3 regions of the Kitasatospora sp. NPDC057965 genome follow, and region 3 is predicted to be linked to each of the others. Evidence: riboswitches for the same ligand, from Rfam matches in the RefSeq annotation. Region 3 holds a riboswitch; each other region holds the start of a gene.
The links. Region 3 has a riboswitch for cyclic di-AMP ahead of ACFVVU_RS37505 (M23 family metallopeptidase). Riboswitches for the same ligand answer to the same signal wherever they lie in the genome.

Region 1 (3,821 bases), on a different contig from region 3:
CGGCGACACCGACAAGCTCGCCGAGCTGGAGCGCCGGGTCGCCGCGCACCTCGGCTTCGACAACGTGCTCACCAGCGTGGGCCAGGTCTACCCGCGCTCGCTGGACTTCGAGGTGCTGACCGCCCTCGTCCAGCTGGCCGCCGCGCCGTCCAGCCTGGCCAAGACCATCCGCCTGATGGCCGGCCACGAGCTGGTGACCGAGGGCTTCAAGGAGGGCCAGGTCGGCTCCTCGGCGATGCCGCACAAGATGAACACCCGCTCCTGCGAGCGCGTCAACGGCCTGGCCGTGATCCTGCGCGGCTACGCGTCGATGACCGGCGAGCTGGCCGGCGACCAGTGGAACGAGGGTGACGTCTCCTGCTCGGTGGTCCGCCGGGTCGCGCTGCCGGACGCCTTCTTCGCCTTCGACGGCCTGCTGGAGACCTTCCTGACCGTCCTCGACGAGTTCGGCGCCTTCCCGGCCGTGATCGAGGCCGAGCTGGACCGCTACCTGCCGTTCCTGGCCACCACCAAGGTGCTGATGGGCGCGGTGCGCGCGGGCGTCGGCCGGGAGACCGGGCACGAGGTCATCAAGGAGCACGCCGTCGCCTCGGCGCTCGCGATGCGGGCCGGCGCCCGGGAGAACGAGCTGCTGGACCGGCTGGCGAACGACGAGCGGATCCCGCTGGACCGGGCCGCGCTGGACGCGCTGCTGGCCGACCGGCTGTCCTTCACCGGTGCGGCCGGCGCGCAGGTCGCCGAGGTCGTCCGCCGGATCGAGGCCGTCGCGGCCGCGTACCCGGAGGCCGCCAAGTACGCGCCGGGCGACATCCTCTGACGGATCGTCTGCGCTCTTCTCAGGGTCCCGTCGCCGAGGAGGCGGCGGGGCCCTCGCCGCGCTCGGCCGGGACGGCGGCCGGGTGCCCCGGGTCGAGCGGCGGGCCGTTGGTGGGGCAGGTGTAGCGGCAGTCCGGTTCGGCCACCGGGCGCTCGTCCGCCGGGGCCAGCACATTGCCGTGGACGGCGAGCAGCGCGGTCAGCCCGCCGGCCACCAGCAGCCCGGCACAGATCAGCATCGCGGTGCGGAAGGCTGAGTCGACGGCGTGCGGCACCCGGTAGGCGTCCCCGCTGAGGCCGGCCAGCGCGGGCAGCGCGGCGACCGCCAGCAGGCCGGCCGCCCGGGCGGCGGCGTTGTTGACCCCGCTGGCGATGCCCGCGTGCCGCACGTCCACCGCCGCCAGCACGGTGGCGGTCAGCGGTGCGACCAGCAGCACCATGCCGAAGCCCATCACCGAGACGGCGGGCAGCACGTCCGTCCAGTACGAGGCGCCGGGACCGATCCGCAGCATCAGCAGCACGCCCACCGCGCAGAGCATCGGGCCGACGGTGAGCGGCAGCCGGGGGCCGATCCGCTTGCCCAGCCGGCCGGCCCGGGCGGACAGCACCAGCATGATGACGGTGATCGGCACCAGGGCCAGCCCGGAGACCAGCGGGGAGAAGCCGGAGACGATCTGCAGCTGCACCACGAGCAGGAAGAAGACGCCGCTGAACGCCGCGTAGACGGCGAGGGTGACCAGGTTCACGGCGGTGAACAACCGCGAGGAGAACAGGCCGAGCGGTAGCATCGGCTCCGGGGTGCGGCGCTCGACGGCGATGAAGGCGTATCCGAGCAGCAGGCCCGCCGCCCCGGTGACCCAGACCACGGGGGACAGCCCCTTCCCGGCGGCGGTCAGCGCGTAGGTGACGGCGCCCAGCGCCAGGGCGGCCAGCACCGCGCCGAGCACGTCGAATCGGCCGGTCGCGGACTCGTCCCGGCTCTCCGGTACGTGCCGGGCGGACACCGCCACCACCAGTGCCGCCAGCGGCAGGTTCAGCAGGAAGATCCACCGCCAGCCGGGGCCGTCCACCAGCCAGCCGCCGAGCAGCGGGCCGACCGCCGCCGACACCCCGCCGAACCCCGACCAGAGGCCGACGGCCGCCGAACGGTCGTCCGGGTGGAAGACCGCCTGGAGCATCGCCAGCGAGCCGGGGGTGAGCAGTGCGCCGCCGATTCCCTGCACGGCGCGCGCGATGATCAGCACCTGGATGTTCGGTGCGGCGGCGCAGGCCGCGGAGGCGGCGGCGAACCAGACCACGCCGAGCAGGAAGATCCGGCGCCGTCCGTAGCGGTCGCCCAGTGCGCCGCCGAGCAGGATCAGGCCCGCCAGGGTGAGCAGATAGGCGTTGAGCGTCCATTGCAGGGCGTCGAGTTGGGCGCCGAGATCGGCGCCGATCCGGGGCAGTGCGACGTTCACGACGGTCCCGTCGAGCATCGCCATGCTGGAGCCGAGCACCGTTGCCAGAACTACCCAGCGACCCTGCGCGGTGCCCAACCGCAGGGTGCCGGCCTCGGAGGTGGCCACGGCCCATGGTGCGTCCCGTGGGGCCCACGTGACAAGGGTCACCGGGGGTGTGTCGGGTGGTGGCCGCTCCGTGAGTGATCGCATACGTACTGGTTTTCATATGGGCGCAGGGTTGCGGATCACATGCGCACCGTCAATGGATTGTGTGCGTACTGTGCATGCATTCCGAGCGGAGCGTCACGGCAATGCGGACTTTGGTCCCGGGTCGCGTAGATCGACATTGCTTCACCCGAACGGATGAGTTTTAGTTCAGCGACCGCCCGGCGTCAGCCCGGGTGGCCACCGGGTGGAACGCCTAGTCCTGCCGCTGCCCGGTGGTACGCAACGAACTCTGTACGGCAGGAGCGGGGGACCCACAGGTAAGTCGCCGGACCGGTATTTCCCGCGGTCCGGCTTGGGGTGAAGCCGCCTTTATCGGCGGCCGGGCAACTCCAGCCCGAACCCGACAGCTCACCTCGCAGGCGTCGGAGAGGACCTTTCGCATGCCCGCACAGGCTCGTCGTATCGCCCTGCCCCGCGCCGCTCGCATCGGCATCGCCACCGCCGTCACCGGTGCCGCCTTCGCCCTCCCGCTGGTGACCACCGTCACCGCCCAGGCCCACGAGGTCCCGGCCGCGAAGCCCGCCGCTCCGGCCGCCCAGGCTGCCGCCCCGGCTGCTGAGAGCACCCCGGCCGCCCCGGTCGAGGAGAGCTACAAGGTCGTCGGCGGGGACACCCTGTCGAAGATCGCCGCCGCGAAGCACGTCGACGGTGGCTGGCAGGCGCTGTACGAGCACAACCGCTCGGTCGTCGGCGCCAACCCGAACCTCATCTTCCCGGGCCAGAAGCTCGCGCTCGGCACCAAGGTGGCTCCGGCCACCAAGCCGGCCGTGAAGCACACCGCCCCGGCCGCCAAGTCGGCCGCTCCGGCCGCGAAGCACGCCGCCCCGGCCACCAAGCCGGCTGCTCCGGCCACCAAGCCGGCCGCCCCGGCCACCACCCCGGCCGTCCCGGTCGGCAAGCCCGCCGTCCAGCCGCTCACCGCCCCGGTGGTCGCGACCCCGGTCGTCGCCGCCACTTCCGGCTACACCTCCCCGGTGGCCAACCCGAAGCTCGGCACCGCCTACGGCGTGGCCGGCTCGATGTGGTCCTCCGGTCACCACACCGGCGCCGACTTCGTCGCCTCCACCGGCACCCCGCTGCGCGCCGTCGCCAACGGCACCGTGGTGAAGGCCGGCAACGGCGGCGCCTACGGCAACGAGGTCGAGATCAAGCTCGCCGACGGCAAGTACGCCCAGTACGCGCACCTGTCCTCGATCGGCGTCAAGATCGGCCAGACCGTCACCGTCGGCCAGCAGATCGGCCTCTCCGGTGCCACCGGCAACGTGACCGGCCCGCACCTGCACTTCGAGATCCGCACCGGCTCGGAGTACGGCTCGGACATCGACCCGATCGCCTACC
Region 2 (3,821 bases), on a different contig from region 3:
CCGCGTGCGAGCCGCCGTTGAGGATGTTCATCATCGGGACCGGCAGGACGTGCGCGTTCGGGCCGCCCAGGTAGCGGAACAGCGGCAGGTCGCTGGCCTCGGAGGCGGCGTGCGCGACGGCCAGCGAGACGCCCAGGATGGCGTTGGCGCCGAGCGAGGACTTGTCCGGGGTGGCGTCCAGGTCGAGCATGGCCTGGTCGATCAGGCGCTGCTCGGTGGCGTCGTAGCCGACCAGCTCGGGGCCGATCTGCTCGATGACGGCCAGGACGGCCTTCTCCACGCCCTTGCCGAAGTAGCGGTTCTTGTCACCGTCGCGGAGCTCCAGCGCCTCGAAGGCGCCGGTGGAAGCACCCGACGGGACGGCGGCACGGCCGGTGCTGCCGTCGTCGAGGCCGACCTCGACCTCGACCGTGGGGTTGCCGCGCGAGTCGAGAATCTCACGAGCGACGACGACATCGATGGACGGCACGAGGCATCTCCTAGCGGAAGCAGGTTCGGCTGACGGTGGGGTGCAGTCGGCCGGACGATTGCGGAGTCGTTACGACCAGAGCCTAACCGCACGGGCTGTCCGGGCCACGTCGACCTCGGTTCCGTCTCAGCGTGTGGCCGTGCTACCCACCGGTAGTTCACCTGGTTGCCCGACCCGCGGGGGCCGGATGCGGACGAAGGGGACCGATCGGCCCCCTCCGCCCGTCCGTGGGATCGGACCGGCCGTCAGCCGAGGGTCAGGACCTGGCCCGGGACGATCAGGTTCGGGTCGCCGCCGACGGTGCCGCGGTTGCCGTCGTACAGCGCCTGCCAGCCGCCGGAGACGCCCTGGGCGGTGGCGATCCCGGCGAGCGTGTCGCCGGAGCGGACGGTGTAGCCCTGGCCGGCCGGCTGCTGCTGGGCGGCGGGGGCGCTCTGGACGGGCTGGGCGGCCGGCTGGCCGGCGTACTGCTGGTAGACGCTCTGGTGGCTGGTCCAGTACCAGGCGCCGTTGTTCTGGTACCAGTACACCTTGGCGTCGGCGTCCCAGCCGGCCTTGCCGGAGAAGGCCGGCGCCTGCGGGGCCTGCTGCTGGGTCTGCTGCGGGGCCTGCTGGGTCTGCTGGGCGCTCTGCGGCGCGTACTGCCGGGCCTGCGGCTTGGCGGCCTGCTGCTGCGGCTGGGCCTGCGGGGTGGCGGCCGGCTTCGGGGCGGCGGGCTTCGGGGTCTGCTGCTGGGCCTGCGGCTTCGGGGCGGCCGGCTTGGCGTCCGTCGAGGTGTCGACCGCCGCCGGGGCGCCGCCCTTGGTCAGGCCCGCCTTCTGGGAGCAGACCGGCCAGGCGCCCGGGCCCTGCGAGGCGAGGACCTTCTCGGCGACCGAGATCTGCTGCCCCTTCGAGGCCTGGTTGGCCTGCGGCGCGTAGGCGGTGCCGCCGTACGCCTTCCAGGTGCTGGGGGTGAACTGGAGGCCGCCGTAGAAGCCGTTGCCGGTGTTGATGCTCCAGTTGCCGCCGCTCTCGCACTGGGCGACCGCGTCCCAGGTGGAGGCCGGGGCGGCGGAGGCGCCGGTGGCGCTCAGGATCGGCATCGCCAGCCCGACGCCGGCGACACCGGCGACGGCGATGGCCTTCTCGGCCTGGGTACGGCGACGGTGACGACCGGTTCCAACGAACAGCATGAAGAGGTCCCTCTCCGCACGCCTGCGAGGTGAGCTGTCGGGTTCGGACCGGGAGGTGGCCCGGCCGCGCGGAGGCGGCTTCACCCCTAGCCGTGGGAGACGGCGCAAAACCTGGGTCCCCCGCCCCTGCCCAGGGTTCTGGTCGGTTTCCCGTGGTGCGGCGGGCAGGACTCGGCGTTCCGCGCACGGGGCTCGCAGCTGCGAACTCCACGGAGAGTAGACAGATCTTCAGAGCAATCACAAGCTCATATCGCAGATATCACATGGACATCACGTCATGTGATTGATTGCCTACCAACCGAGGCGGTATGTCCGGATTGAGGGTGGTTCAGACTCCCTGAAAATGGGCAACGGAGAGCCCCCGTCAGCGTGTTGTGCCGGCTCGTCAGCTTCCCGAGCCGACCTCCGGAACCGCTCCGAGCTGCGCATTCTCCGGCGTGAATTCCACCGGAAGCTCACGGAGTCCACGCATGATCAGACCGCCGCGCCAGCGCAGGTCGTCGGGGTCGGCGGCCAGCCGCAGGTCCGGCAGCCGGGTCAGCAGGGTGGCCAGCGCGGCCCGCCCCTCCAGCCGCGCCAGCGGCGCGCCGATGCAGTAGTGGATGCCGTGCCCGAAGCCCAGGTGCGGATTGTCCGCGCGGGCCAGGTCCAGGGTGTTCTCGTGGGCGAACCGCGCCGGGTCCCGGTCCGCCGCCGCGAGCACCACCAGCACCGGGTCGCCGACCGGGATCTCCACCCCGCCGATGGTCAGCGGACTGGTCGCGAACCGCCAGGTGGCCAGCTCCACCGGCCCGTCGTAGCGCAGGAGCTCCTCGATCCCGGTCTCCAGCAGCGCGCTCTCGCCACGCCCCACGGACTCCTGGAGCAGGGCCCGCTGGCCCGGGTTGCGCAGCAGCGCGTACACGCCGTTGCCGATCAGGTTGACCGTCGTCTCGAAGCCGGCGAACAGCAGGATGAAGGCCATCGCCGCGGCCTCGTTCTCGGTCAGGTGCTCGCCGTGGTCGCTGGCCCGGATCAGCCCCGAGATCAGGTCGTCGCCGAGGTCCGCCCGCTTGCGGTGGATCAGCTCCGCCAGGTACGCCCGCATCCGCTTCACCGCGCGCCCCACCCCGCCGCGGCCGCCGCCGCCGTGGCCCGGCTTGGTGTGTCGCAGCATCATCCCGGCCCAGTCCCGGAAGTCGTCCTGGTCCTCGGCCGGCACCCCGAGCAGGTCGCAGATCGCGTAGATGGGGAGCGGGAAGGCGAACTCGTGGATGAGGTCGGCCGAGCCGCGCGCCGCGAAGCCGTCGATCAGCCGGTCGGTCAGCTGCTGCACCCGCGGTTCGAAGGCCGCCACCCGGCGCGGCGTGAACGCCTTGGACACCAGCCGGCGCAGCCGGGTGTGGTCCGGCGGGTCGATGTTCAGCAGGTGCGTCATCAGATCGGCCTGGCGCTCGCCCGGGATGCCGACCCGGCCGGTGCGGTGGGCCTGCTCGCTGTGGTGCACCGGGTTCTTGGAGAGCCGGCTGTCCGCGAGCGCCTGCCGGGCGTCCGCGTACCGCGTGACCAGCCATGCCTCGACCCCGCTCGGCAGGGTGGTCCGGTGCACCGGCTCGTGCTCGCGCAGCCACGCGTACGCGGGGTACGGATCGGCGGCGAACTCCCAGGTGAACAGGGGCGGACGGGCGGAGGCGGGCTGAGCTGGCATGGCTCGACGGTATCCCGGGCGTGTCCCGGCGACCGCACGGCGTGCACACGGGCGCTCGGGGCACCGGGCGAAGCCCTTCCGCGTGGCAGGCGTGAGCCTGGTCACCTGAGGGGTAATTCCTGTTGCGGAGGGTCAGGACCTGCCTACGATCCTCCGCAAGATGTCCGTGGGCGACGGTGCGGAGCCGCCCACAGGGAGGAGCAAGGCCATGCGGGTCACCGGTTCGGTCGTCGTGATCACCGTCCTCGACGGCGGGTCGGGGGCGGACCTCGCCCGCCGCCTCACCGCGGCGGGCGCCGCCGGCGTGCTGATCGCCGACCAGCGGGTCGGGGTCGCCGAGGACCTCGCCACCGAACTCGACCGGCCGGGCTGCCCGGTCGTCGGCGTCTGCGGCGACGTCCGCCGTCCCAGTGACGTCGCCGCGCTGGTCGACACCGCCGAGAAGCACCTGGGCCCGATCGACCTGTTCTGCGTGGCCGGGCCGGACGGC
Region 3 (3,821 bases):
AGGCGGAGTAGCGACGGCAGGGCACGGCCGTGGATTCGAGCCACCGAGCGGTCAATTCCGGTACTCCTCAAGGGATTCGGGGCCGGTCAGGAGTGATGGATCGGGTGCGGTGGAATCATCCGCCATGTGAAGCGTGACATATCACACGCGCTCCACTGCTCCTCCTGCCACCGTATTCGAAGGAGAGAAACCCTGATGAAGCGTTTCGTCGCGGTCCTGGCGGCCGGTACCGCGCTGTCCTCGCTCGGTTTCGCGGGTGCCACCCAGGCCACCGCGCAGACCACCGGCACGACGGCGGGCACCACGACCACCGCGACCACCACCTGTGCCGACGGCCCCGTCGGTGCACTCCGGAGCCAGGTCTGCGTCACGATCGACGGCACCGGCGTGACGGCCGGCGGCTACACCTCGCCGACCCGTTCCGACTGGACCGCGCAGTCCGCCTCGTACACCCTGACCCTCGGCGTCGTCGGCGGCGCCTCGCTCGGCACCGACACCGGGAGCGGCATCCTCCCGCCCGGCGGGCGCGGCTTCGGCTACCTGGCGGCCACCGCGCCGTGCGGCTCCACCGTCACGGCCACCCTCACGACCACCACCTGGGGCTACGGGGCGACCGCGACCGTCACCGCGCCCGTCACCTGCTGATCCGATCCCCGACAGCGCCCCGCCCCGCCGGATCACGTCCGGCGGGGCGGGGCGCTCAGGGTGTCCGCGGCGGCGTCAGGGGGTGACGCCGCGCTGCTCGAACCAGCTCTCCGGGTCGACGGGGGCGCCGCCACCGGGGCGGACCTCGACGTGCAGGTGCGGGCCGGTGACGTTGCCGGTCGCGCCGACCTTGCCGATCTGCTGACCGGGGACGACCTTGCCCGAGCCCTTGATGATCGAGGAGAGGTGGCAGTACCAGATCTCGGTGCCGTCGGGCAGGGTCTCGACGATCCGGTAGCCGTAGGCGCCCGCCCAGCCGGCCGAGGTGATGGTGCCCTGGCCGACCGCGTAGACCGGGGTGCCGGTGTCGGCGGCGAAGTCCAGGCCGGTGTGCAGGTGGGCCCAGTAGCGGGCGCTCTGGCCGTAGTGGGCCGAGAGGTTGTAGTCCCGCACCGGCAGCTTGATGGCGGCGAGCTTGGCCTTCTCCGCCTCCTCGGCGGCCCGCCTGGCCTCCTCCTGCTGGGCGACCTGGGCGGCGCGCTTGGCCTCGGCCTCCTGGGCGGCCTGGACGCGGGCGCTCTCCTCGGCCGCGGTGCGCTGACTGTCGGCCTGCTGCTGGATGCGGGCGGCGAGCGCGAGGCCGGGGTCGGCGGAGAGCGCGACCGGCAGTTCGTCGGGCGTCTCGACGGCGGGAGCGGCGGCCGGGGTGGCGGAGGCGAAGCCGGTGGCGCCCAGGGTGGCGGCGACGGCGGTGACGCCGAGCAGCGGAGCGGTGCCGCGGCCCTGCCGGGGCATCCGGTGCCGGCTGGTCTCGGCGGCCGGCGGAGCGGTCTCGTCGGCGGGGCCGCCGAACGGGCCCTGCCCGGTGAACGGGCCGGGGTGGTCGAGCAGCTGGGTACCGGCCGAGGAACCGGACGGATGTGCCGGGGTGTGCGTCGACGCCACGGAGGCGCGCTCCTTTCCTTCCTTCGCGCCTACCGGGTTAGCTGACGGGTTCGGAGCAGGAAGGTCTCCTACGGCTGGGCCTGGGCCCGGCCGATTCACCCCAAGGAACGTGGTTCCCCGGCTCCCTGGCCTGCCCGAAGGCCGGCCGGTGGGATTAGGCGACGGCGCACGGTGCCGTCTGGGTACGGCGTTGCGACCGCGCTGCGTTATCAAACGTTAATCCGAGAGGCCCCCGATTCCAAGCCATCCGTTGGTGACGACCGATACGGACCGGACACCACGCGGTCCGGTGGGCGATTTGGGACGTTTGATGACAACTGACACTACCGAACGTGTCAGGACGTCAACGAACGGCCCCTCACTTGAGTACGCCTACTCATGTGCGGCCGGGCTCCGCGCGGCCATCCTGACGCCATGAGCGCACCGATGCAGTCCCGCACCACGCCTGCGTACTACATCCAGGCCGTGCTGTCCTTCGCCCTCTCCGGCACCGCCCTCGGCGTCGGGATCGCCTTCCTCCCGGTGGAGCCGTGGACCCGGGCGTTCCTCGCCCTCGGCCTGCTCTACACGATCACCTCGACGTTCACCCTCTCCAAGGTGGTCCGGGACCGGCAGGAGACCTCCGAGCTGGTGACCCGGGTCGACCAGGCGCGGCTGGACAAGCTGCTGACCGAGCACGACCCGTTCAAGGTGGAAGGCGTCTGACCGGTCTCCACCGGCGGGGCCGGTCACACGGAGAACGACCGATAGCTTGACGGCTAAGGCTATTAGCCTTAGCTTTATGGCCATCGGCGCCTCGCCGACGATCCCGCCCCAGGAGGCTCCCCATGAACGGCACCCTCGCCCCCGTCACCCGCCACCTCGACCTGCCCGGCGGCCGGATCGCCTTCGACGACACCGAGCACGGCGAGGGCGTCCCGGTCGTCCTGCTCCCCGGGATGCTCGACAGCCGGGCCGCCTACCGCCACCTGCGCCCGCTGCTGGCCGCCGCCGGCCGCCGGGTGATCACCATGGACCTGCGCGGCTTCGGCGAGTCCTCGATCCTCTGGGACGACTACTCCCCCGCCGCGATAGCCGGCGACGTCCTCGCCCTGCTGGACCACCTGGGCATCGACCGGGCCGTGCTGGCGGGCAACTCCTACACCGGAGCCAGCGTCGTCAAGGCGGCCGGGGACGCCCCCGGGCGGGTCGCCGGCATCGTCCTGATCGACGCCTTCGTCGAGAACGTGCCGCCGGGCGCGCTGCAGCGCCTGGTGGTCGGCGCGATGGGCGCGCTGCTGGTGCGCTCGCCCGCGTTCTGGGGCCTCTACCACCGCAAGGCCGCCTACCCGGGGCCCAAGCCGGCCGACCACGAGGAGTACGTGGCCGGGCTGGTCGCCGCGATGCGCACCCCGGGCCGCCGGACCGCCACCCGCGGCTACGTGCGCGGCGACTCGGCGCCGACCGGCTGGACCGCCGCCGTGCGCTGCCCGGCGCTGGTGGTGATGGGCTCGAAGGACCCCGACTTCTCGAAGCCGGAGCTGGTCGCCGACCGGCAGGCCGCCGCGCTGAACGCGCGGAAGGTGATGATCGAGGGCGCGGGCCACTACCCGATGGCCGACCACCCGCGGGCGACCGCCGACGCCCTGCTGCCCTTCCTCGCCGACCTGGCCTGAGCGCCACCGGCCGTCCCGCCCCCCGCTAGGAGAACCGCTGTGCCCCGAGTCGGACTGACCCCCGAGCAGGTCGTCGGCCACGCCATCGCCCTCATCGACGAGCAGGGCCCCGAGGCCCTCACCCTGGCCGCCGTGGCCGCCCGGGCCGGGGTCGCCACCCCCTCGCTGTACAAGCACGTCAGCGGCGGCCTGGCCGAACTGCGTCGGCTGGTGGCCGTCCGGGTGACCGCGGAGCTGGCCGACCGGCTCGCCGAGGCCGCGCTCGGCCGCAGCGGGGACGCCGCGGTCGCCGCCGTCCTGCGGTCGTACCACGCGTACGCCACCGAGCACCCGCACCGCTACGCCGCCCTGCCGCAGGCGCCGCAGCCGGACGCCGACCTGGTCGCGGCGGCGGGCCGGCTGGTCGGGGTGATCGTCGCGGTGCTGCGCGCGTACGGGCTGGAGGGCTCCGAGGCGATCCACGCCGCCCGCACCTTCCGCTCGCTGGCCCACGGCTTCGCCGCGCTGTCGACCGGCGGTGCCTTCCAGCTCGCCGAGGACCTCGGGGAGACCCAGGAGCGCATGATCACCGTGCTG

Region 1: another riboswitch for cyclic di-AMP. It lies ahead of ACFVVU_RS25900 (peptidoglycan DD-metalloendopeptidase family protein); the one in region 3 lies ahead of ACFVVU_RS37505 (M23 family metallopeptidase).
Region 2: another riboswitch for cyclic di-AMP. It lies ahead of ACFVVU_RS36730 (transglycosylase family protein); the one in region 3 lies ahead of ACFVVU_RS37505 (M23 family metallopeptidase).

What each region holds. Positions count from the first base shown of each region.
Region 1 is NZ_JBHVPZ010000021.1:35,734-39,554, forward strand. It holds gene purB (adenylosuccinate lyase) at 1-817, shown strand, start outside; gene ACFVVU_RS25895 (MFS transporter) at 837-2,465, opposite strand; cyclic di-AMP (ydaO/yuaA leader) riboswitch at 2,694-2,860, shown strand; gene ACFVVU_RS25900 (peptidoglycan DD-metalloendopeptidase family protein) at 2,864-3,821, shown strand, end outside.
Region 2 is NZ_JBHVPZ010000047.1:17,728-21,548, reverse strand. It holds gene eno (phosphopyruvate hydratase) at 1-469, opposite strand, end outside; gene ACFVVU_RS36730 (transglycosylase family protein) at 715-1,644, opposite strand; cyclic di-AMP (ydaO/yuaA leader) riboswitch at 1,650-1,798, opposite strand; gene ACFVVU_RS36725 (cytochrome P450) at 2,030-3,331, opposite strand; gene ACFVVU_RS36720 (SDR family NAD(P)-dependent oxidoreductase) at 3,540-3,821, shown strand, end outside.
Region 3 is NZ_JBHVPZ010000052.1:3,890-7,710, reverse strand. It holds gene ACFVVU_RS37515 (hypothetical protein) at 1-11, shown strand, start outside; gene ACFVVU_RS37510 (hypothetical protein) at 196-645, shown strand; gene ACFVVU_RS37505 (M23 family metallopeptidase) at 721-1,590, opposite strand; cyclic di-AMP (ydaO/yuaA leader) riboswitch at 1,603-1,761, opposite strand; gene ACFVVU_RS37500 (YiaA/YiaB family inner membrane protein) at 2,005-2,295, shown strand; gene ACFVVU_RS37495 (alpha/beta fold hydrolase) at 2,418-3,245, shown strand; gene ACFVVU_RS37490 (TetR/AcrR family transcriptional regulator) at 3,285-3,821, shown strand, end outside.